2 regions of the Eubacterium maltosivorans genome follow, and region 2 is predicted to be linked to the other one. Evidence: a T-box and tRNA genes for the amino acid it is inferred to sense, from the RefSeq annotation. Region 2 holds a T-box; the other holds one or more tRNA genes.
What was found. The T-box of region 2 lies ahead of metG (methionine--tRNA ligase). A T-box ahead of a tRNA ligase gene usually reads a tRNA of that ligase, here a tRNA-Met.
Positions count from the first base shown of each region.

Region 1: it has a tRNA-Met gene. The T-box ahead of metG (methionine--tRNA ligase) is inferred to sense a tRNA for this amino acid. The anticodon was not compared.

Region 1 is NZ_CP029487.1:1,893,389-1,904,932, reverse strand. Features, by position in the region: gene yabN (bifunctional methyltransferase/pyrophosphohydrolase YabN) at 1-346, shown strand, start outside; gene CPZ25_RS09125 (HU family DNA-binding protein) at 456-731, shown strand; gene CPZ25_RS09120 (RNA-binding S4 domain-containing protein) at 792-1,031, shown strand; gene CPZ25_RS09115 (FtsB family cell division protein) at 1,120-1,542, shown strand; gene CPZ25_RS09110 (Ppx/GppA phosphatase family protein) at 1,539-2,492, shown strand; tRNA gene CPZ25_RS09105 (tRNA-Leu) at 2,581-2,669, shown strand; tRNA gene CPZ25_RS09100 (tRNA-Met) at 2,705-2,781, shown strand; tRNA gene CPZ25_RS09095 (tRNA-Met) at 2,796-2,872, shown strand; tRNA gene CPZ25_RS09090 (tRNA-Glu) at 2,905-2,979, shown strand; tRNA gene CPZ25_RS09085 (tRNA-Val) at 3,017-3,092, shown strand; gene tilS (tRNA lysidine(34) synthetase TilS) at 3,141-4,556, shown strand; gene hpt (hypoxanthine phosphoribosyltransferase) at 4,546-5,079, shown strand; gene ftsH (ATP-dependent zinc metalloprotease FtsH) at 5,136-7,019, shown strand; gene CPZ25_RS09065 (thioesterase family protein) at 7,101-7,499, shown strand; gene CPZ25_RS09060 (type III pantothenate kinase) at 7,518-8,303, shown strand; gene dusB (tRNA dihydrouridine synthase DusB) at 8,304-9,278, shown strand; gene CPZ25_RS09050 (peptide arginase family protein) at 9,271-10,005, shown strand; gene CPZ25_RS09045 (hypothetical protein) at 10,109-10,930, shown strand; gene CPZ25_RS09040 (stage II sporulation protein M) at 11,032-11,544, shown strand, end outside.
Region 2 is NZ_CP029487.1:2,751,064-2,762,607, reverse strand. Features, by position in the region: gene pdxS (pyridoxal 5'-phosphate synthase lyase subunit PdxS) at 1-136, shown strand, start outside; gene pdxT (pyridoxal 5'-phosphate synthase glutaminase subunit PdxT) at 117-752, shown strand; gene hslO (Hsp33 family molecular chaperone HslO) at 782-1,687, opposite strand; gene CPZ25_RS13030 (YybS family protein) at 1,970-2,938, shown strand; gene CPZ25_RS13025 (DHH family phosphoesterase) at 2,935-4,914, shown strand; gene rplI (50S ribosomal protein L9) at 4,911-5,360, shown strand; gene dnaB (replicative DNA helicase) at 5,418-6,758, shown strand; gene CPZ25_RS13010 (NAD(P)/FAD-dependent oxidoreductase) at 6,993-8,378, shown strand; gene rsmI (16S rRNA (cytidine(1402)-2'-O)-methyltransferase) at 8,393-9,223, shown strand; T-box leader at 9,289-9,532, shown strand; gene metG (methionine--tRNA ligase) at 9,532-11,520, shown strand.

The DNA of each region.
Region 1 (11,544 bases), 860 kb from region 2:
CTGTAAGGTTCAGTCTAAAGCAGCAAAGGTAGGGTTCGATTGGGAAGATCCTTTGGATGCACTCGAGAAAGTTGCCGAAGAAGAACAGGAAGTAAGAGCAGAAATTTTAAGCAAATGTCCAGATAAATTGGAAGAAGAACTGGGAGATCTGCTGTTTGCGGTTGTCAATGTTGTTCGTCTGTCGAAAATTCAACCGGAAATTGCGTTGCGCAAAGCGACCCAAAAGTTTATTATGCGTTTTAAAGAAATGGAAAAAATTACCCTAAATGAACAAAAAAGTATGCTTGATTATGACCTTAATGGCCTTGAACAACTGTGGCAGCTGGTGAAATCCTTAAAAAACTAAGGTTTTTAGCTAAAAATACAGAAAATGCTTGTATTTTTTAGCGAAACGTGATTATAATAATAATCATAAAAATTAAAACATAAAGATCACACTTTACGGAGGGATAAGAATGAACAAATCAGAATTAATTGCCGCTATGGCAGAAAAATCGGGATTATCTAAAAAGGACTCTGAAAAAGCTTTAGGTGCTTTTATGGATACCGTTGTTGACGCCTTAAAGGAAGGCGACAAAGTTGCTCTGGTAGGTTTCGGTACTTTTGATGTTCGTGAAAGAGCTGCTAGAACCGGTTTAAATCCAAGAACCAAAGAACCAATCGAAATTGCTGCTTCAAAAGCTCCAGCATTTAAAGCAGGAAAAGCATTTAAAGATGAATTAAACAAATAATCAAAGGGAGGGCCGGAGCAATATTGCTCCGGCCCTTTTGATTTTTAGAAAGGAAAGACAATGCGAGTTGATAAATTTTTAAAAAACGCCCGTTTAATCAAACGACGTACCGTAGGAAAAGCGGCATGTGATGGCGGGCGGATTACCATCAATGGAAAGGAAGCAAAGCCTGGCAGTCGTTTGAAAGTTGGTGATATTCTTACAATAGCATACGGCGATGGCGAACAGAAAATTGAAGTTTTAGAGCTGTTGGAACACGCACCCAAGGATAAAGCAACAGAAATGTACAGAGAACTTTAGATTAAGATTTGACTGTGTTTTATAGTTTATAATAGCTGAATGAAATGGATTATGTTACAATAAATAAAAAACAGGTGGTGAAAAAACAGTGGCAGAAAAGAAAAAAAATGGCCTTCGAAGGCGCTTTAAGCCTAAAATGGGGACAATTATTGTGACTCTTGCGCTTTTAATCTTTGTTGGCACGCTGTTTGGAACCAACGCCATGAAAATTCATCAGCTTAATGCTCAAAAGGCAGATATTCAATCCAAGCTGGACGAGGCGGAAAAGAAAAGTAAACAGCTGGACGAAGATATTAAACAAATTGGAACAAAAAATTATATAGAACTCATTGCACGAAAATATCTGGGACTTTATTATCCAGACGAAAAGATTGTGGTACCTGTAGAGGGCAAAGACAATAATGGACAGAATAATAATGAGCAGCTGGCAGAGCAGCCGACACCGACAACTGATGAAAGCAGTCAGGATCATGCCAATAGCGATGAGCAGCAAAGTGAGGAAAACGAATGAGTGAATCAAGTGTACCTAAAGAACCCAAAATCAATCGAGCTGTGATTGATATCGGAACAAATTCGACGAGGATGCTGATATTTAGAAAAGATAAAAAAGGTCAGCTCTTTCGTGTTAATAAATCAGTCCGATATACTCGGATGGGCCAGGGGGTTAATAAGACAAAACGCCTTCATCCAGATGCGATCAAGCGAAATATTGAGGCTTTAGAGGAGTATAAAAACATTGCTGAAGATTATGAAGTAAAAGAAATGTTTATTTTTGGTACAAGTGCGCTCCGGGATGCTGAAAATTCTTTGGAATTTATTGATTTAGCTGCGCAAAAACTTGGAATGAAGGTAGAGATTATTTCAGGCGAAAAAGAGGCGGAATATGGCTTTATCGGCGTCTCACAGTGTTTCGATGAGGGACTGCTTATTTTTGATATTGGGGGCGGCAGCACTGAATTGATTTATGGGCAAGGCCGGAATCTCATAAAAATGAAAAGTCTGGATATCGGGAGTGTCCGTTCTACAGAAGCCTTTATTGAGAATGATCCCCCAAAAGAGGAGGAACTGAATCGGTTAAACCAAAATGCAGCCGAGGCGCTTGAGAGAGTTCTTGTTGATTATGAAGCGTACAAGCCCTATAAGCTGATTGGCATAGGCGGAACGGCGACAACAGTATCCACAATCAAACAGAAGTTGAAAATTTATGACAGTGAGCAGGTGCATCAGAGTGTTGTTACCAAAACAGAGCTTGAATCCATTATTCGGAATCTTTCATCAAAAACAATTGACGAACGCCGCCAGATCGTTGGACTGGAGGCTAAACGCGCTGATATTATCATCGCTGGTACCAGCATACTCGATAATATTTTGAAAGTTACCGGAAAAGATTCATTTGTTGTTTGTGACTATGACAATCTGGAAGGCGCGGCATACAGCCGTTTTCTCGCGAATAAAAAATAAACAAAAAAAAATTAAAAAAGTGTTGACATTAAGTTTCCCAGGCTGTATAATAACACTTGTCCTCAGAAATGAGGCAGCCACACTGAGTGCCGGAGTGGCGGAACTGGCAGACGCACAGGACTTAAAATCCTGCGATCCTTTTCGATCGTATCGGTTCGATTCCGATCTCCGGCACCACTATTAGTAAGACGCAGTTGCGTCTATTATATTGTCGCGGGGTGGAGCAGCTTGGTAGCTCGTCGGGCTCATAACCCGGAGGTCGTAGGTTCAAATCCTGCCCCCGCAACCAAATTCTTAAATTATGGCGGCGTAGCTCAGTTGGCTAGAGCATACGGTTCATACCCGTAGTGTCAGCGGTTCGACTCCGTTCGCCGCTACCATTAATTTAATAACAAGATGTTAGATTAGTTCCGGCCCCTTGGTCAAGCGGTTAAGACACCGCCCTTTCACGGCGGTTACGGGGGTTCGAATCCCCCAGGGGTCACCATTTTGTTTTGAAAAGTTAATATCTTAATTTTGTATGTGGTCGCTTAGCTCAGCTGGGAGAGCACCTGCCTTACAAGCAGGGGGTCATAGGTTCGAGCCCTATAGCGACCACCATTTTTTTATTCAGAATTAATTGAACTTTGAGATGAGCGTTAAATTATCATGGAAGAAAAGCTTTTACAATACATTTCTGATAACGGACTGATAATGGCCGGCGATCGCATTCTAATCGGAGTATCCGGTGGTGCTGATTCGCTGGCCTTGTTGTATTTTTTGAAAAAGTACCAAGGATTGTTGAATATTGAAATTGCAGCCGCGCATTTAAATCATAAGATCAGGGGAAAAGCGGCAGAGGAAGACCACGCTTTTGTAAAAGAATATTGCATTAAACAGTCCATTTTACTTTATGATAAATCGGTAGAAGTTGTTCAGCTGGCAAAAAAGAATAAAATTTCCCTTGAAGAGGCTGGAAGAGAGGCAAGATATGCTTTTTTTAAAGAACTTCAAAGCTCGAAAGCTTATAATAAACTGGCTTTAGGACATCACCTTAACGACCAGGCAGAAACAGTTTTAATGCGTTTGATTCGTGGCACTGGTATAAAAGGAGCGGCAGGAATGCTTTCAGAAACAAAAGGAGAAAGCAATATAATCCGTCCATTGCTATGTGTGGATAAAGAGACTGTTATTTCTTATTGCCAAAAGAATGGTTTGTCTTATCGAACCGACGATACTAACTTTGAAGCGGATGTCACAAGAAATAAATTAAGATTAGAAATCCTTCCACAGCTTAGGGGGATTAATCCAAGGGTTGAAGAGCATTTAGCAGAATTTGCTTTGCTTGCACATGAGCATGAGCAGTTTTTGCAAAATTCTGTTGCTGAGTTGAGCGTAAATATGATTACAAAAAAAAGTAATCGGGTATATCTTAATTTAGAGATGTGGCGGCAGCAGCTTCCACTTCTTCAAAAAGAACTTTTGCGTCATATGATTTTGCAGCTTAAGGGTAGTTTAAAAGAAATAGAGTACAATCATATCCTATGCGTTAAGCAGCTGCTTTTATCTGAAAAGACGGTCTGGGAGCTTCATTTGCCACATGGCATGCAGGCTGTCAGGCGATACGATCTTTTTTGGATAGAGACAAAAAAAGTGGCTGTTATCCCGAAAATGGGCTGCTATGAATTGCTGCCAGATAAAGCGTATTACTTTGCAAAAGAAGGTTTGTGGATTAAACTGACAGTGGTTCGGGAAGAATCTATAAAAAATTCAAAAGAATTAAAAAATCATAGTGAAAAATATTTTGATTATGGTAAAATAAGAGGAAAGCTTTATTTGAGAAATCGTCGACCAGGTGATTTTTTCAACCCTGTTGGCATCATAGGCAGAAAAAAGATAAAAGATTATTTCATTGATCGAAAGATTGAGCGTGAAAAGCGTGATGCGGTTCCACTGTTAGCAGTAGGGTCAGAGATAATCTGGATTTTGGGATATGCGATTAACCGAAACTATCAGGTAAGCGCTGAGACTAAGAGCGTTCTTAAAGTTCAGTATCAAATAATAGGAGAGAAATTTGGCGTTTGATTTTGATAGAATCTTAATAGAAAAGCATATAATAGAGAAAAGAGTTTCTGAACTTGGAAAAATGATTTCATCTGATTATGCAGATGAAGAACTTTTGGCAATTTGTATCTTGAAGGGAAGTATCTTGTTTTTTGCAGATTTGATAAGATATTTGAGTATTCCTGTCAAAATTGATTTTATCAAGGCATCCAGTTATGGAAAGCGTACCAGCACTTCAGGAAAGGTGAAGATTGACGACCTTTTATCGAATGAGATAAAGGGCCGGAACGTGCTTCTGGTAGAAGATATTGTGGACAGTGGTTTTACCATAAAGCGTATCTTAGATTTTTTTACGGAGCAAGGCGCTTTCGATGTCAGAGTTTGTACTTTGCTTGATAAACCGGACCGGCGAGTGGCGGATGTGGAGCCCGATTATTCAGGTTTTGTTATTCCGGATGAATTTGTTGTCGGGTATGGAATGGATTTTGATCAAAAATATCGAAATTTGCCGTATATTGCTGTTTTGAAAGAAGCAGAAAAATAATATTTGAAATTAGAAACTATTCAATGACTTATTTTATATGAAAGGAGTGATAGAATTTGAATAAATATCTAAAAATGATAGGGTTTTACTTAGTGATTTTGCTGATCATTATCGTGGCGGTTACTTTTTTAAATCCAATGCAGTCTGATGTTAAAACTTTAACATATAGCGAACTGTTAAGTAATTTAGACCAAAAGCAGGTTTCTGAAATAGAGATTAATCAGTCTTCTGTAAAAGGGAAACTTGCGAATGGTGACAGCTTTGAAGCCATTGTGCCTCAATATCTTATTGATGAACAAATCAGCGATTATATTACAGGAAACCCGGATCAGAACATTGAAAAGAATCCGAATATGAATGTGACGGTTGCAAAACCACAGGATTCCTGGTGGATTTCTTTGATTCCTTCAGCAGTTATTATTATCCTGATGGTTGTTTTCTTTATGATGTTTGCAAATCAGTCTGGCGGAGGCGGAGGAAAGGTTATGTCCTTCGGTAAAAGCAAGGCGAGAATGCACACCGATGCAGACAAGAAGGTCACCTTTGCGAATGTAGCGGGAGCAGATGAAGAAAAAGAAGAGTTGGAAGAAATTGTCGATTTTCTAAAATCTCCGGAGCGTTATAACAAGCTTGGTGCGCGTATTCCAAAGGGGGTTCTCTTAGTGGGCCCTCCAGGTACAGGGAAAACACTGCTCGCGCGCGCGGTTGCAGGTGAAGCGGGTGTTCCGTTTTATATCATTTCCGGTTCGGATTTTGTTGAAATGTTTGTAGGGGTTGGTGCTTCACGAGTAAGAGATCTGTTTGAGACAGCAAAGAAAAGCGCTCCCTGTATCATCTTTATTGATGAGATTGACGCAGTTGGCCGTCACAGAGGTGCAGGCCTTGGTGGTGGACACGATGAGCGTGAACAGACCCTTAACCAATTATTGGTTGAAATGGATGGATTTGGCATTAATGAAGGAATTATTGTTATTGCCGCGACAAACCGTCCGGATATCCTCGACCCCGCTTTACTGCGTCCAGGCCGTTTTGACCGTCAGGTGTTAGTCGGTGTGCCGGATGTTAAAGGGCGTGAGGAAATTCTCAAGGTTCATCAGAAGGATAAACCATTGGATTCTTCTGTCGATTTAGGTGTAATTGCCAAGGGGACACCAGGCTTTACCGGAGCTGACCTTGAAAACTTAATGAATGAGGCAGCCCTGTTGACTGCCCGTAAAAAAGCAAAGGTTATTACGATGGTAGAGCTTGAAGAAGCTATTAAACGCGTTATTGCTGGTCCTGAAAAGAAAAGCAAGGTAGTTGTTGAGTCGGACCAGAAAATCACAGCATACCATGAAGCGGGGCATGCCATTGTTATGGAATATCTCCATAACGGTGAAGAAGTTCATGAAATTTCCATTATTCCGCGTGGCATGGCTGCGGGATATACAATTTCGCTTCCAAGTGATGACAGCCAGCATATGAGTAAAGGGAAGCTGATGGATAAAATTGCTGGTCTGCTTGGTGGACGTGCAGCTGAAAAAGTTGCCCTTGACGATATTTGCACAGGTGCTTCCAACGACATTGAGCGCGCTACCAGCATTGCCAGAAAGATGGTTACAGAATGGGGTATGAGTGAACATCTTGGCCCAATGACCTTTGGTCATGACGATGGCGGCGAAGTATTCTTAGGGAGAGATCTTGGGCGTTCGCGTAATTACAGCGAAGAAGTTGCAGCGGTTATTGATAAGGAAATTCGAAATATTGTCGAGACAGCCTTTGAAAGAGCCTGCTTGATTTTAACCGAGAAAAAGGATAAGCTGGTTGAAATTTCAGAACATCTTCTGGAAGTTAACACCATTACAGGTGAAGAATTCAGAGCGATGTACAGCCGTTTGCCTTTAGATGATGGCAAACCTTTGGACGAAGGTAATATCGGCGATCCGGTACCGGAAGTTTAAAAAGTAAATAAACAGAAAAGCCGTTAGCAATAACGGCTTTTTTCGCTAATAGACGACCAAGAAAAGAAGGGAATAATTAAGATGCAAGAACTTAAAGTTGGTATGGAGCTTAAAAAAGATTATATGGTAACCCGTACTGAAACGGCTCAGACAATGGGGAGTGGAGGGCTTGAGGTCCTGGCAACCCCGATTTTAGTGGCATGGGCTGAAAATGCGGCCTATGAGATGGCAGAGCTGTGCTTGCCCGACGAGCAGACAACAGTTGGGGTCAACATTAATTTAAACCACATTGCAGCCACACCAGTGGGAATGAAGGTGCGCATAAAGGTGGTGCTTACCAATATTGAAAGCAGACGTTTGGATTTTACAGTAGAAGCCTGGGATACCGTTCAAAAGATTGGCGAAGGAACACACCAGCGCTTTGTTGTTCAGAAGATGAAGTTTATGGGGAAAGTTCTCCAGAAAAAAAATCCTAAGTAGACAGAGGTAGAATAGCGCATGATTTTAGTCATTGATGTAGGAAACACAAATACAGAAATCGGGGTCTTTAAAGACGACGAAATCCTCTGCTCCTGGCGATTTGTTTCAAAAACGCCCAGGACCTCTGATGAATATGCAGTAATGTTTCAGGGATTTTTTGAAAATGATCATCTGGATTACCATGAAGTTGAAAGCGTGATAGCAGCTTCTGTAGTCCCCAATATTATGTATTCTCTCAATAATGGGATAAAAAAACTATTTGGCGTTGAGCCTCTTGTGGTGGGTCCAGGGATAAAAACAGGGATGCCCATTCAAACCAGCGATCCGGCAGAAGTGGGCGCAGACCGGATTATCGATGCTGTAGCTGCGTACAATCTATATGGCGGACCAGTCATTGTACTGGATTTTGGAACAGCGACCACCTATGATTATGTCGATAAAAACGGCGCGTTTGTCGCCAAGGTCACTTCACCTGGTATACAGATTTCGGCCGAGGCACTTTTCAGGAATGCCGCTCAGCTTCCCAATATTGCAATTGAAAAACCTGCCTCGATATTGGGGAAGGATACTGTTACCAGCATGCAGGCCGGTTTAGTTTATGGTTATATTGGCCAGGTTGAGTATATTGTCTCAAGGATGATTGAAGAAATAGGGACAAAGGGTATTAAGGTAGTTGCAACAGGAGGCTATGGAAGAATGTTCCATGAGGAGACAAGAGCCATTGATATATTTGATCCTCAGCTTTCATTAAAAGGCCTTAAGATAATTCATGATAAAAACATAAAGACATCCAGAGGAAGATAGATGTTTAAAATAGGAAATATAGAAATAAAGAGTCGTATATTTCTAGCACCGATGGCAGGTTATACTAACCTGCCATTTCGTTTGATTGCTAAGAAATACGGGGCAGGCGCTGTTTTCAGTGAAATGATCAGCGGCAAGGGACTTTATTATAAGGACAAAAAGACAGCGGAGTTAATGCTTACCTGTGATCAGGAAACGCCGGCAGGAATTCAGCTTTTCGGGTCAGAGCCTGAAATATTAAGCGAAGTTGTGGAAAAATATATTAATCCCACCGCATTTGCATTTTTGGATTTTAACGCGGGTTGTCCGGCGCCCAAGATTGTTAAAAATGGCGAAGGTTCAGCATTAATGCGAAACCCAAAACGTCTTGGAGAGATTGTCCGAGCCATAAAAAAAGCAAGTAAAAAGCCTGTTATTATTAAAACACGTATCGGCTGGGATGCTCAGAACGTTAATGTAAGAGAAGTAGCTGAAATTATTGAGGAAGCAGGAGCCGATGCTCATACCATCCACGGCAGAACGCGTGAAGCTTTTTATTCAGGAAAAGCAGACTGGAAAATTATCGGTGAAGTCAAAAAAAACAGCAAAATTCCTATTATTTTAAATGGCGATGTAGACAGTGGTGAAAAGGCTGTCGAGGCCTTTGAAACGATTGGCTGTGATGCTGTGATGGTTGGCCGGGCCTCGGTCGGCAATCCGTTTATTTTTCGTGAAATTAATTATCGGCTTTCTACAGGTGAGACATTGCCGATGCCCACCCCGGAAGAAAGGATTCAGACCGCCATTAAACACGTTGAACTGGTTGATATGATGAAGCGGCCCGAAGCGGCCATTAAGGAAATGCGAAAGCATTTGGCCGCTTATACAAAAGGTCTGAAGAACGCGACCAATCTGAGAAATGAAATTTTTAAGGTATGTACAAAAGAAGAAGTCCTGACACTTTTAAACCAATACATGGAAGAAAATTATGGTTGATAAGCTTTTAAAAGAACAAAATTTGCGGATTATTCCTTTTCGTGAAAAGAAAATTTTTATTGTGGACAATCATCAATATGCTTTGCTGATATGGGCCAGAGAAGCGCTAAAGCGTGGTATTCCCGGCATATTAGTCAGTATTGATTACCATCCTGACACCAATCCCCCTTTTTGGCTGTATGCTTATCAAAAAGCAGTGGCCGTTGATCCGGAAAGAGAAGAAAAACTGTTTTCTTTATTTCAGAAAAAAATTTTGGGAACCATTGATCCGTTGAATTTAAATACTCTGGCTGAAAAGATGCCCTTAATGCGAAATGATGAGCATATCAATGCAGCTATGGAATTGGGGTATCTTATAGATTATCATATGATTAATTGTATGGAAAAACATTGTTATACGACGGGAAATCATTATCTGGTGCCTGAGGAAAAGTTTGGGACATTAAAAAATGAAATGTTTAGTGCAGCAGGATTTGATTTATCATTCTTAAGCAATCAGGCACATCTGTTTCTAATTTTAGATATTGATCTTGATTATTTTATGAGGCAGGAGAATTTTATTGCTTCACCCAGCGAAATGTCTGTTTTTAGAAAACTGCTTAAAAAAGCAGATGTTATCACCTGCGCCCGGTCTGCTACATATTTTGAGCATTTGAAAATGGAAAGTTTTACCATCGAAGAATGTGAGAATAGTCTGATTGCATTGATAAAACAATTCATAGAATAAAACGGAAAACGCTTAAATATTAAATTCTTTTTGTTTTTTCAGACAGATTAAACCAAGTATGCTAAAATAGAGAAAAAGTTCTGAAGGAGCGTTTGTATATAGAATGAAAAATCTTTATGAAGAAGAATGGTTCAGTAGACTCTATGCTGTTATTTGCGTATTGATTCTGTTGGTCGGTTTTGGTATACAGAATCTTTTAGTGTTAATGCTTCCGTTTATTTTAGCTGGGGGATATTTCTTTTTTAAATTTAGAAAAGAGGATGAAAACCGATTTTTGTTTCGGATGCTGATTCTTATGGCGGTTTTGCCCTTTATTTTAGCATTTGTTTTTATTCTCTGTGGCGATATAAGAAATGCCTGGTTCAATGCATATAATGTCAATCAGTGGGTTATGATCTTTACAGGCCTCTTAATTTATGCCGGAACACTGACATTGGCGTTCAGTGCGTTTTATGTTAACAGAGGATATGGCGCTGGAAAAAAGAATGAAAAAGAACCGATTGATGTTGCGAAGCTATCTTTTATTACATTGTATCCCCAAAATGGAAAAAAGGTTGAGAGCCTTCCAATGCCAGGAGATCTAGAGCATCATAAACAGCTGGTAATTCCGATTAATAAAAAAACAGATTGGGTAAAAATTCCGTGCCATCTTAAAAATGAAAGTGATTTGCCTGTTATCAGCATTGGGCTGGAAGCATTAAATGAAGAGATAAAGGGTACAAAGGGCATGGATCATGCGTTACTCATACCTCCGCATAATACGATTGGAATCGACCTGTATATTCCACTGACATCGGCGAAGGATGTTGATATTAAATGTAGTTTTAAAAATGTGCTGGGAGAAAAAACAGCAGGCTTTTTACATTTAGATAAAACAGGTGATGTCTATCATGGAATTTATAATTTGAGGATTGTAGAAGCTTAAATGAAGCACCTCGATGGGGGTGCTTTTATTATTTTAAAATAATTGCGCTTTGAAGAAAATGCAAGTATAATGGAATTAATATAGTCACGAGGAGAAAACCGATGAATTTTATTAAAGAGCAATATTTTCAGGTCGGGAAATTTTTGAGATCAAAAATCCTTTGGATTTTTATTATTCTGTCATTTGTATTTTTAGGGGTCAGTGTCCTGCTTTATTTTGTGTTGCTGGAACATCAGGAAATGGTGGTAGCGCTGTTCAAGCAATTTACAGAAGCTATTTTAAGTAAGGATATATTAGGCGCAGATGGCCGTATTTCATCTGGCGGTCTGTTTTTTAATAATCTCCAGGCTACAACCATATCGATACTGCTGGGCTTTATGCCTTTTTTATTCCTTCCGGTATGGGTTATGCTTGTTAACGCAGGTTCACTGTCCGTTGTTTTTGCAATGATAAAAATGACGGGAGCTGCCTCCGTTGGAAAGATGATTATATTTGGAATTCTACCGCATGGTATTTTTGAGCTAACAGCTCTGTTTTTAGGAATTTCTTTGGGGTTTTATATTTGCAAGACATTGTGTATCATTGTCTGTAAATCCAATTCAGGTATCCGGCTT
Region 2 (11,544 bases):
CATTGTCAAGGCAACGGCCTGTTACAATGATCCGGAAATTCTGGCTGAGGTCAGCGAGGGCCTTGGAAAAGCCATGTCCGGCATCGATTTGAAGGATTTGACCGAGGAAGAGCGCTATGCAGGCCGGGGCTGGTAAAGGCCCGAGCGTCGGGGTTCTGGCGCTTCAAGGCTCAGTGGAGGAGCATCTGGAGTGCCTGGGCCGTCTGGGCGTGCGGGGCATACCGGTAAAACGAAAAACGGAAATCGCGTCTGTGGACGGTATGATCCTGCCTGGAGGCGAGAGCACGACCATCGGTAAGCTTCTGCGGGACTTTGGCCTCATGGAGCCGCTGAAAGACCGTATTCTGAATGGCATGCCGGTCTGGGGGACCTGTGCGGGGCTTATTCTGCTGGCAAGGCATATACTGGGAGAAAAGCCGTATCTGGACGTCATGGACATCACCGTCAGACGTAATGCCTATGGACGGCAGATTGACAGCTTTAAGCGTTATGAAACCATTCCGGCCTTTGGCCAGGCGCCGATGCCGATGGTTTTTATCCGGGCGCCCTACATAGAGTCTGTAGGAGGCGGCACAGAGGCGCTGTGTGAGCTGGAGGGGCATATTGTAGCTGCCCGACAGGAAAATATGCTGGCAACCGCCTTTCACCCTGAGCTGACTGAGGACGCGGGAGTGTACCGCTATTTTCTGAAGATGGTTGAAGAGGCCGGAAACCAAGGTTTCATTCCGGTATCCACTAAAAAAACGAACTGAGTTTTCAGTTCGTTTTTTTAGTGCTTTTATTATTCTGCGTCCACGACCTTAAATTTCTGCATTTTTTTCTTTGTTACCATCTGAAGCAGGATCTGCAGATCCTCTGGAGTAAAATAGTAATGTTTGCCGCAAAAATCACAGTTGACCTCAATGGTCTTGCCGTCGTCGATCATTTCCTGCAGATCTTTTTCACCGACACTGATGAGGGCTTTGGTGACACGTTCTCTCGAACAGTCACATTTGAACTGGGTGGGCAGACGGTCAATGATGTTTACGCCGAATTCGCCCAGTATAATTTCCAGAATTTCTTCGGGAGTCTGGCCCTTTTCCAGAAGTGTGGTGACGGATTCGGCCTGGCTTAATTTTTTCTCAAGCTGGTCGATGATTTCGTCAGAGGTATAAGGCATGAGCTGGATGATAAAACCGCCAGCCTGGTTGACCTCTGTCTCTTCCTTTAAGGTAAGACCAAGTGCCACAGAGGTTGGAATCTGCTCAGAAAAGGCATAGTAATAGGTTAAATCCTCAGCAATTTCGCCGGTTACCAACGGTGAGGTGCCCACATAAGGTTCCTTTAAGCCAATATCCTTAATAATACTTAAATTTCCATTTCCAATCACCTTTTCCGTTTCAAGCGGGTTTTCACTTTTCACCTGAGGTTCAAAGACGAATCCCTTGACATCGGCCTTGCTGTTGGCAGTGACAGTAATACCGCCAATGGGGCCGTCACTTTTAATCTGCAGGGTCAGTACCTCATCATCGTTTTTCATCATGCTTCCCATTAAGCTGCCGGCTGTCAGCAGGCGGCCGAGTGCCACAGTGGCAGCAGGGGAAGTATTGTGTATTTTATGCGCATGGGCACAGAGCTCCCGTGTCGTCGCGGCATATGCGCGAATCTGTCCGTCGGCAGCTGTGGCTCTTACAATATAATCAGACATTGTTTCTCCTTTCAGTTATCCACTTAAAAATAGTTTAACATTTCGTAAAAGATTCTTCAATTAAATGCTGATATTATTTATACCACAAAATCATAAAGATAAAAAGAATGTTGCAAAAATGTTGTGAAATTTACAGAAATGTGTTCATTAAGCCGGGAATGTGGTATAATATCTAGGTTCATTTTAGTCTTTTTAAGGACGACAGGTATTTTAAAACTAATTCAAGGTGTATCGTGTATAATAAAAGTGGATATATATGCCTTGAAAAGGAAGGTATGAAAAATGAAAACTAAGGCCATAACAGAGGGTGCAATGCTGTGCGCATTGGCGGTAATCATCGCTCTGTTTTCTTCTTATGTTCCCTTTTTACTGCTGCTTTTTTTCCTGATTCCAGTACCGATGGTGATACTGGCGGAAAAACAGGGCTTTAGGGTAACACTTATCGCGGGCCTGGCGGCAACGCTGATTCTATTTATGTTTATGGACCCGCTTACAGCCGGGGGCTATGGTATCTATATGATTTTTGTGGGCTGTAGTCTTGGGTATATGTATTACAAGCGTAAAGATGGTTTTCTTAAACTTGCTGTCGCTTATGCGGGGATTTTTGCAGCGATCATTCTGATCATTATTTTGCTGCAGGTCCTGACGGGACAGAATTTTGTCGCAATGCTTACAGAAACCATTGATACCTCATCGGCGCAGGTAATGGACGTTTACCGTTCTCTGGGCGCGTTTCCGGAGGATCAGCTGAGCTTGTTGCAAACAGCCGTTGACCAGATGAAGGAGACCATGAAAATGGTCATTCCGCTGGCGTTTCTGATTTCGCCATTCTTTATTGCCTGGGCGAATGTGTTAATTTCTGACACGATCCTGAAACGGATGCGTCTGCCGGTAAAAACCCTTCCGCAGCTCAGTAAATGGCGTCTGCCGAGATCCTTTAAAAATTTTCTCATTATGGTGGTCATTGTCCTTTTAGTCATTGATCTGGCACATATTGATACGATTCCGGCCGTCTACACCTATACACTGATGATGATTATCTATCTTCTGTATTTTTTAATGGGGATATCCTTTGTGTACTGGCTGATAAACCGCAAGCGGGCGAAGGAATCCATGGGCCTGAAGATTCTGATCGTCGTACTTTGTCTGTTTATACCGTATATTTCCTATATCATTTCTTTTGTAGGCGTTGCGGATATTTACATTGATGTACGAAAATTTATAGAAAATCGAGATGGTACAAACATATGAAAGAGAAGCAATCAATCGCGTCGAAACTCTATCTGGTGATTTTTCTGCTGTCGCTGATTCTCCTGTTCTACAATATCCCGCTTGGGTGTCTGGGCGTTCTGCTCTGCGGTATCTGCTTCTGGCGTGACAGCCAGGAGGAAAAGCAGTCCAATCTGCGTCTTCAGAAAGCCATTGAGACTATTTATGGCGATATCGACCGTTTAAACCAGGAGCGGATGTATGAGTTGCCGATTGCCCTGGTCATTGTCAATGAAGACGGACAAATCTGCTGGTATAACCAATATTTTGATCGGAATTTTAAAAAGAAGGATACGGCGGCCAATTTTTTTGGCAAAAAAATTCAGGAAGAGCTTGGGATTGATCTGGAAACCCTGCTCAGGGAAAAGGAACAGGAATTCAACCACAAAGATACAGACTATACCATTGTGTCAAACAGCTTCAGCGATGGAGATGAAACACTGATCCTGTTACACTTTTTCGACGTCACCATTCAGAAAAAACAGCAGGAAATCTATAAGGAAAACGAACCGGTTTTCTGTTATATTTTAATCGACAACTACGACGATATCATCGAGCAGCTCCCCAGCCATGAGCGGTCTGCGGTTCTGAGCCAGATTGACCTGAAGATCAACGAATGGGCCAAGACGGTCGGAGCGGTGATTATTCAATATGAAAATGACCACTATTTAATGATTTTTGAAAAAGAAAAACTCAGGGCCATGGAGGAAGAGCGTTTCCGTATTCTCGATGAAATCCGGGAGACAGAAACGGAAGAAAAATCCCAGGTAACCCTGAGTATCGGTATTGGTGTGTCTGATGAGCCACTGGCCATTCGTGAAGCCGACGAGCTTTCCCACGCGGCGCTGGACATTGCCCTTGCCCGCGGCGGCGATCAGGCCGTTGTCAGGCAGGATGAAAAGATGGCTTTTTATGGCGGAACCACCGAAGCCACGGAGAAACGGACCAAGGTTAAGGCAAGGGTTAAGGCCCACGGCCTCAGAGAGCTTATCCGGGAATCCGATAATGTTCTGATTATGGGGCATCAGACACCGGATATGGATTGTCTGGGTGCGGCGGTCGGCCTTCTGGGCGCCTGCAAGGCCCTCAATAAAACCGGTAAGATTGTTATCAAGGAGATTAACTACAGTATCAAGGAGCTGTTTCAGTATCTCATGGAAAATGACGAGTACCGGGAATCTTTTATCAAGCCAAAGGAAGCGGAGGACTACATTACGCCCAATACCCTGCTGATCATCGTGGATACCCAGAACGCCAATTATCTGGAGGTTCCAGAGCTGATCGAAGAAATCGAAAAGATTGTGGTTATCGACCACCACCGGCGTTCAGGAAAGTTCATCGAAAAGACGGTGCTCAATTACACCGAGGCCTATGCCTCCTCGACCTGTGAATTGATCACCGAACTGCTCCAGTACCTTGATGAAAAGGAAAGCATGAACGAAACCGAGGCCAATGCCCTCATGGCAGGTATGTGCATGGACACAAAGATGTTCACCTTTAAAACAGGGGTGCGGACCTTTGAGGCAGCCTCCTATCTCCGTCGTAAAGGCGCGGATACCATTATCGCTAAAACCATGCTTCAGGATGACCTCGCAACCTATTCCACCCGGTCAGAAGCGGTGCGGAACGCGAAAATCTATTTTGACAGCATCGCGATTTCCCAGTTGGAAAACGAATCGGAATATGCTAAGATCATCGCTGCCCAGGCAGCGGACGAGCTGTTAAATATCAAGGGGATCAATGCATCTTTCATCCTCTTAAAGAGTGGCAGCGGGCTGGTTATCAGCGGCCGTTCCATGGGTGAGGTTAACGTTCAGCTGATCCTCGAAAAAATGGGCGGCGGCGGTCATCTGGCCATCGCGGGTGCCCAGCTTCCGGATATCAATGATCTGGATGTCGGAAAACAGATGTTACTTGACGCTATAGAAGAATATATGAAAGAGAGAGAAGAAAAATGAAAGTAGTGTTATTAGAAGATGTTCAAAATGTCGGCAAAGCCGGCGAAATTGTCAATGTTAAGGATGGCTATGGCCGTAACTTTTTAATCAAAACCAATAAAGGTCTTCCGGGAACAAAGGAAAATATTGCTAAGGCAGAGGAAGCTCAGGCTCTGAAAAAACAGCAGATGGAAGAAGAACGCCAGGCTGCTGTGGCTATGGCCAAGGTCATTGACGATACGACCATCACCATCGCTGAAAAAGCAGGGGAAGACGGAAAGCTTTTCGGCTCTGTCACAAGCAAGGATATTGCGGAGGCCCTGGAAGCTCAGAAAGAGATCAAAGTGGATAAACGCAAGATCGCTTTAAACGCACCGGTCAGAAATGTCGGACGCATTGAGGTGAAGGTTAAAACCTATGCCGGCGTTGAGGGCAACCTGACAGTGGTGGTTGAAGCCGCAAAATAAATTTGGAAATCCGTGCCAATTTCCTGGGAAATTTTTTAAAAAAGGAGGTGAAATCAGGTGATTAACCCGAAGACTCCGCCCCACAACCTTGAAGCAGAGCAGTCGGTGCTCGGAGCGATTTTGCTGGAAGAATCCAATATCGCCAGAGCCGAGGAGCTGCTGTCGCCGGATGATTTTTACAGCACAGCCAATGCCAGAATATTTGAATGTATGCTGGCACTGCATGATGAAAGACGGCCCATTGATACCGTAACCCTGATCAATATGCTTAAAAACCGGGGCGTTCTTGAAGAAATCGGAGGACCGGCCTATATCGCGGGATTGGTTGACCAGGTCCCCATGTACACGAATTATGAGGAATACTGTAAAATTGTTCAGGAAAAATCGGTTATACGAAACCTGATTGACACCGCCACCGAAATTCTCAATGAAAGCTACGGCCAGTATGACGATGTGGAATCCGTCATCGAAAGCGCAGAGCAGAGTATTTTTAAGGTTTCACAGGGGAAAAAACGTGGAGATTTTGAGCCCATAAGCGAGACCCTTGGTGAAACCCTGATGCAGATTGAGACGATCCAGCAGAACCAGGGTAATCTGACCGGTCTGACCACTGGCTTTTCAGAGCTTGATCTTTATACCTCCGGTCTGCAGAGGTCTGACCTGATCTTCGTGGCGGCGCGCCCCTCCATGGGTAAAACGGCCTTTGCCTTAAACCTGGCCCAGAACGCTGCCCTGAAGGAAAACGCAGCGGTCGCTATTTTCAGTCTTGAAATGTCCAAAGCCCAGCTGGTACAGCGTATGCTCTGCGCGGAATCTCTGGTCGACAGTAACAAGATCCGTACAGGAGAGCTTTCACCGGAGGACTGGGAGAGCATCTCCCTTGGCTACAGCCATTTATACAATACCAATATCTTTATTGACGATACTCCGGGGGTGACATTGTCAGAGGTAAGGTCAAAATGCCGCCGCCTCAAGACAGAAAAAGGACTGGACTTGATTCTTATCGACTACCTGCAGCTTATGAGCGGAAGGGGAAAGGCGGAAAACAGGCAGAATGAAATTTCGGAGATCTCCCGAGGTCTGAAGGGCCTTGCCCGTGAAATGGACTGTCCGCTGATCTGTCTCTCACAGCTCAGTCGTGCGCCAGATGCGAGGACAGACCATCATCCCATGCTCGCCGACCTCCGTGAGTCTGGCTCCATTGAGCAGGATGCGGATGTGGTTATGTTTTTATACCGTGATTATTACTATAACAAGGAATCTGAGCCACACATTGCAGAGCTGGATATCGCTAAACAGCGTAACGGCCCGACCGGCCGCCTGAAGCTTGCGTGGCTGCCTGAATATACTAAATTTAATGATCCCGCCCCTGATTTCTACGAGGACCCGGGATACTGATGCTGAATCCAAATTTGCCATCGGCAAATTTGGTAGCGAACAGGAGCGTAAGTGGGTGAGCGATAATGAAGCTAACGCAGATGATGAGGAAATCATCCCATAATGGATGATCGATTTCCGAAGAATCTGTGATCCTTTATCGGTTGAATGGAGAATGGAAAACTAAAGAACAAATAATTTTCCATTATTTTTTATTGAAGGTTACCCTGACGATCAGGGTAAGAAGGGTTTCATATGAACAAATATGATGTAATCATAATCGGCGCCGGCCCTGCCGGCATTTTTGCTGCGCTTGAGCTAAAAAAAGAAAAGCCTGAGCTCAGTATTTTAATGCTGGAAAAGGGCAACGCCATTGAAAAACGAATTTGCCCAAAGCGCAAGACCGGTGTGTGTGTGGGCTGTAAGCCCTGTAACATTACAACCGGTTTTGCCGGAGCGGGTGCTTACTCAGACGGGAAGCTCTCGCTGTCGCCGGATGTCGGCGGGGAGCTGCCGGATTATATCGGTTATGAGAAAACCGAAGAACTTATCGCCTATGTGGATGAGCATTACCTGCGCTTTGGGGCAGACCCCAAGGTACACGGTCTTGATAATCCAGAGAAAATTCGTGAGATAAGAACAAAGGCCATTCAGAGTAATTTAAAGCTTATTGAATGTCCCATACGCCATATGGGGACAGAGGTTGGCTACACCATTTATAAGCGCATCCAGGATCATTTGATCCATGATCTTGGGGTAGAAATCAAGTTCCGCAATCCGGTAAAGAGCCTGATTGTGGAGGATGGTGCAGCCGTTGGCGTGCAGGCGGACTGTGAATATTACGCGGACAAAATTTTAGCCGGTGTAGGCCGTGATGGGTCTGAATGGTTTAAAGCCATGTGCGACACCTATGGCATAGATACAACGGTGGGCAAGGTGGATATCGGTATCCGCCTTGAAACCCGCAATGAAATTATGAAGGAAATCAACGACGCCCTTTATGAAGGCAAACTGGTCTACTACACGCCGACTTTTGACGACGCAGTGCGGACCTTCTGCTCAAATCCTGGGGGCGTGGTTTCAACCGAGTATTATGATGACAATCTGGCAGTGGTCAACGGCCACAGCTACAAATCTGACGCTTTAAAAACAGATAATACCAATTTTGCGCTGTTGGTTTCAAAAGGTTTTACTGAGCCTTTTAACGCGCCCATCGCTTATGGCAAGCATATCGCCAGCCTTGGAAACATGCTCACCGGGAATAAGATTCTGGTGCAGCGCTATGGCGACTTTATAAGAGGCCGGCGAACCAACGAGGAACGGCTTCACCGCAACAATATTCGTCCGACCCTCAAGGACGCTGTACCGGGAGACCTCTGTCTGGTTCTGCCATACCGCATCATGAAGGATATCGATGAAATGATCCAGGCGCTGGACCATGTGTCGCCAGGTCTGGCCAGTGACGAGACGCTGCTCTACGGGGTGGAGGTCAAGTTCTACTCCAACAAGGTGGCTGTGGACGAAAAGTTTCAGACCAATATTAAAAACCTGTATGTGCTGGGCGACGGCGCCGGCATCACCCGCGGTCTGATGCAGGCGTCGGTCAACGGCGTCTATGTGGCGCGGAATTTGTTTGATTAAAAATGGAGAATGCCATGCCGGGAAAATTATATATTGTCGGGACACCCATCGGGAATCTTGAGGATATTACGCTGAGGGCCCTTCGGGTTTTAGAGGAAGTGGATGTGATTGCCGCGGAGGATACCCGTCATACTGTCAAGCTTCTCAATCATTTTGAGCTTAAGAAGCATCTGTTGGCCTATCACCAGCACAATGAGCAGAGCGGCAGTGAAAAGCTGCTGGAGTTTTTGACAGCGGGTAAAAATATCGCCCTGGTCAGCGATGCGGGAATGCCTATTATCTCTGACCCTGGCTCAGTCATTGTCAGCCGGTGCAATGAAGCCGGAATCCCGGTGGAGGTGGTGCCTGGACCAAACGCAGGGCTTTGTGCGCTTGTGCTTTCAGGCATTGACGCCCGGGTTTTTACCTTTCTGGGTTTTTTAGGAAAGCAGAATAAAGAGATTCGCGAGGGTATTGAGAAAATAGCCGCTTCTGAAAATACAGTTATTCTCTACGAAACGCCCCACAGACTGGTGAAAACACTGGAAGCCATGGTTCAGGTCATTCCGGACCGAAAAATGAGTATTTCCAGGGAAATAACAAAAAAATACGAAGAGACCCGAATGGGTACAGTTCAGGAGCATCTGAACTGGTATTCTGAAAACCCGCCCAAGGGCGAGTTTGTGCTGGTTATTGAAGGCGGCGATGGGCTTACGGAGGGAGGTCAGGATTTGATGTCCCTTCCGCTGGAGGATCACATGGCCCATTACGAAGACCAGGGCATGGGCGAAAAGGAAGCCATGAAACAGGTGGCCAGGGACCGCGGCGTGAGCAAGCGGGATATTTATAATGAACTGAAACGGTAACCAGAGCGATTAGGGCTTGCATTTTAAAAATATTTGGATATAATAGTATAGTAATAAATTAAATATAAGCTGCGATGAAGAGAAGAGTACATTCGGAGGAAGCATACAGAGAGCCGGGAAAGGTGAAAGCCGGCTGTGGACAAGGAATGGAAGATGGCCTCTGAGCAAGCTTTGGTGAGGGCTGCCGCCTAAGCCAGAGCCGCGGAAAGCGTTAAAAACAAATAATAAACCCCGCCGGTTTATTAGCTGAGCCGTCTGCCGTGAGACAGGCGGAAAGTAAGGTGGTAACACGAGAGCTTCGTCCTTATATGGAGAGGCTCTCTTTATTTTTTATTTTTTTAGGAGGAAATACGATGGAAGAAAAGAAAACTTTTTATGTCACAACTCCGATCTATTATCCAAGCGGAGATTTACACATTGGTCATACCTATACCACGGTAGCCGCCGATACCCTGACCCGTTTTAAAAAGCTGACGGGCTATGACGCCTATTTTTTAACCGGTACGGATGAACATGGTCAGAAGATTCAGAAGGTTGCCGAGGAAAAGGGTGTTACCCCACAGGCCTATGTGGATGACGTAGTGGGAAGAATTAAGGAGCTGTGGAAGCTGATGAACATTAACTATGACCAGTTTATCCGCACCACAGATCCGGAACACGAGAAAACCATCCAGCAGATTTTTAAAAAACTCTATGATCAGGGCGATATCTACAAGGGAAAATATGAAGGCTGGTACTGCACGCCCTGCGAGTCCTTCTGGACAGAAAGCCAGCTGGTGGACGGCAACTGCCCGGATTGCGGACGTCCAGTTGAAAAGGCCTCTGAGGAAGCTTATTTCTTTAAAATGTCCAAATATGCAGACCGCTTATTGCAGTATATTGAGGACCATCCGGATTTTATTCAGCCGGAATCCCGGAAGAACGAGATGATCAACAACTTCATCAAGCCCGGCCTTCAGGATCTCTGCGTTTCCAGAACCTCCTTCAGCTGGGGTGTTCCGGTAACCTTTGACCCGGGGCATGTGGTGTATGTCTGGATCGACGCTCTCCCGAATTATATCTCGGCCCTTGGCTACATGAATGACAAGCCTCAGCTCATGGATAAATACTGGCCGGCAAATGTGCATCTGGTCGGTAAGGACATTATCCGCTTCCATACCATTTATTGGCCGATTATCCTCATGGCGCTGGATCTGCCCCTGCCGGAACGCGTCTACGGTCATGGCTGGATTCTGTTAAAGGGCGGTAAAATGTCCAAATCTGTGGGCAATGTAGTTGATCCGGTAGAGTTGGCCCAAAAATACGGCGTGGACGCCCTGCGCTATCATGTGCTGCGTGAAATGACTTATGGTGCAGACGGTATTTACAACGAAGACCTGCTGGTCAGCCATATCAATTCTGATCTGGCCAATGACTTGGGTAATCTCCTGAGTCGGACAGTGGCCATGACCGTGAAATATTTTGGCGGTGTGATTCCGGCTGAGCGTGAAAGCGGTGAGTTTGACGCTGACCTCGCTGCCTTGGCCGTGGAAACTCCCGGCGTTGTGGAAGATTACATGAATAAACTGGACTTTAGCCGTGCGCTGGAGGCGATCTGGAAGCTGGTATCCCGAACAAATAAATACATCGATGAGACACAGCCCTGGGTTTTGATCAAAGATCCTGAAAAGAAAGCCCGGCTGGCAATGGTTATGTATAATCTGACAGAGTCTCTCAGAATAATTTCTGTGCTCGTAAGCTCTGCAATGCCGGATACCGGCGTTAAGATCGCCGATGAGCTCAAGGTGCCGGAGGAACTCAGGACTTGGGAAAGCATCCAGTCCTTTGGAAAATATCCGGACGGCATCCAGGTAGAACGCTGTGAACCGATCTTCCCGAGAATTGAAGTAAAGAAGGAAAAACCAGAGCAAAAGCAGCAGCCTAAAAAGGAAAAACAGGCGAAGAAGGAAGAAAAAACCGAGGTGCCGGAAGGTCTGATCACCATTGACGATTTTGCCAAGGTTGAGATGAAGGTCGCGGAGGTTATCTCCTGTGAACAGCACCCTGACGCAGACCGACTGCTGGTATTCCAGCTGGATCTGGGGACAGAAAAGCGCCAGATTATTTCTGGAATCGCCAAATATTATAAGCCTGAAGACCTTGTGGGTAAAAAGGTGATTGTATGTACAAATCTGAAACCAGTAATGCTGCGCGGACTGGAGTCCAACGGAATGATTCTTTCCGCTGTAAAAGGAAAAAAATTGAGTATTCTGACGGTCGACGGCGATGTGATTCCAGCCGGTGGTAAAGTAAGCTAAAAGAGTAAAACTTAATTTGTATTG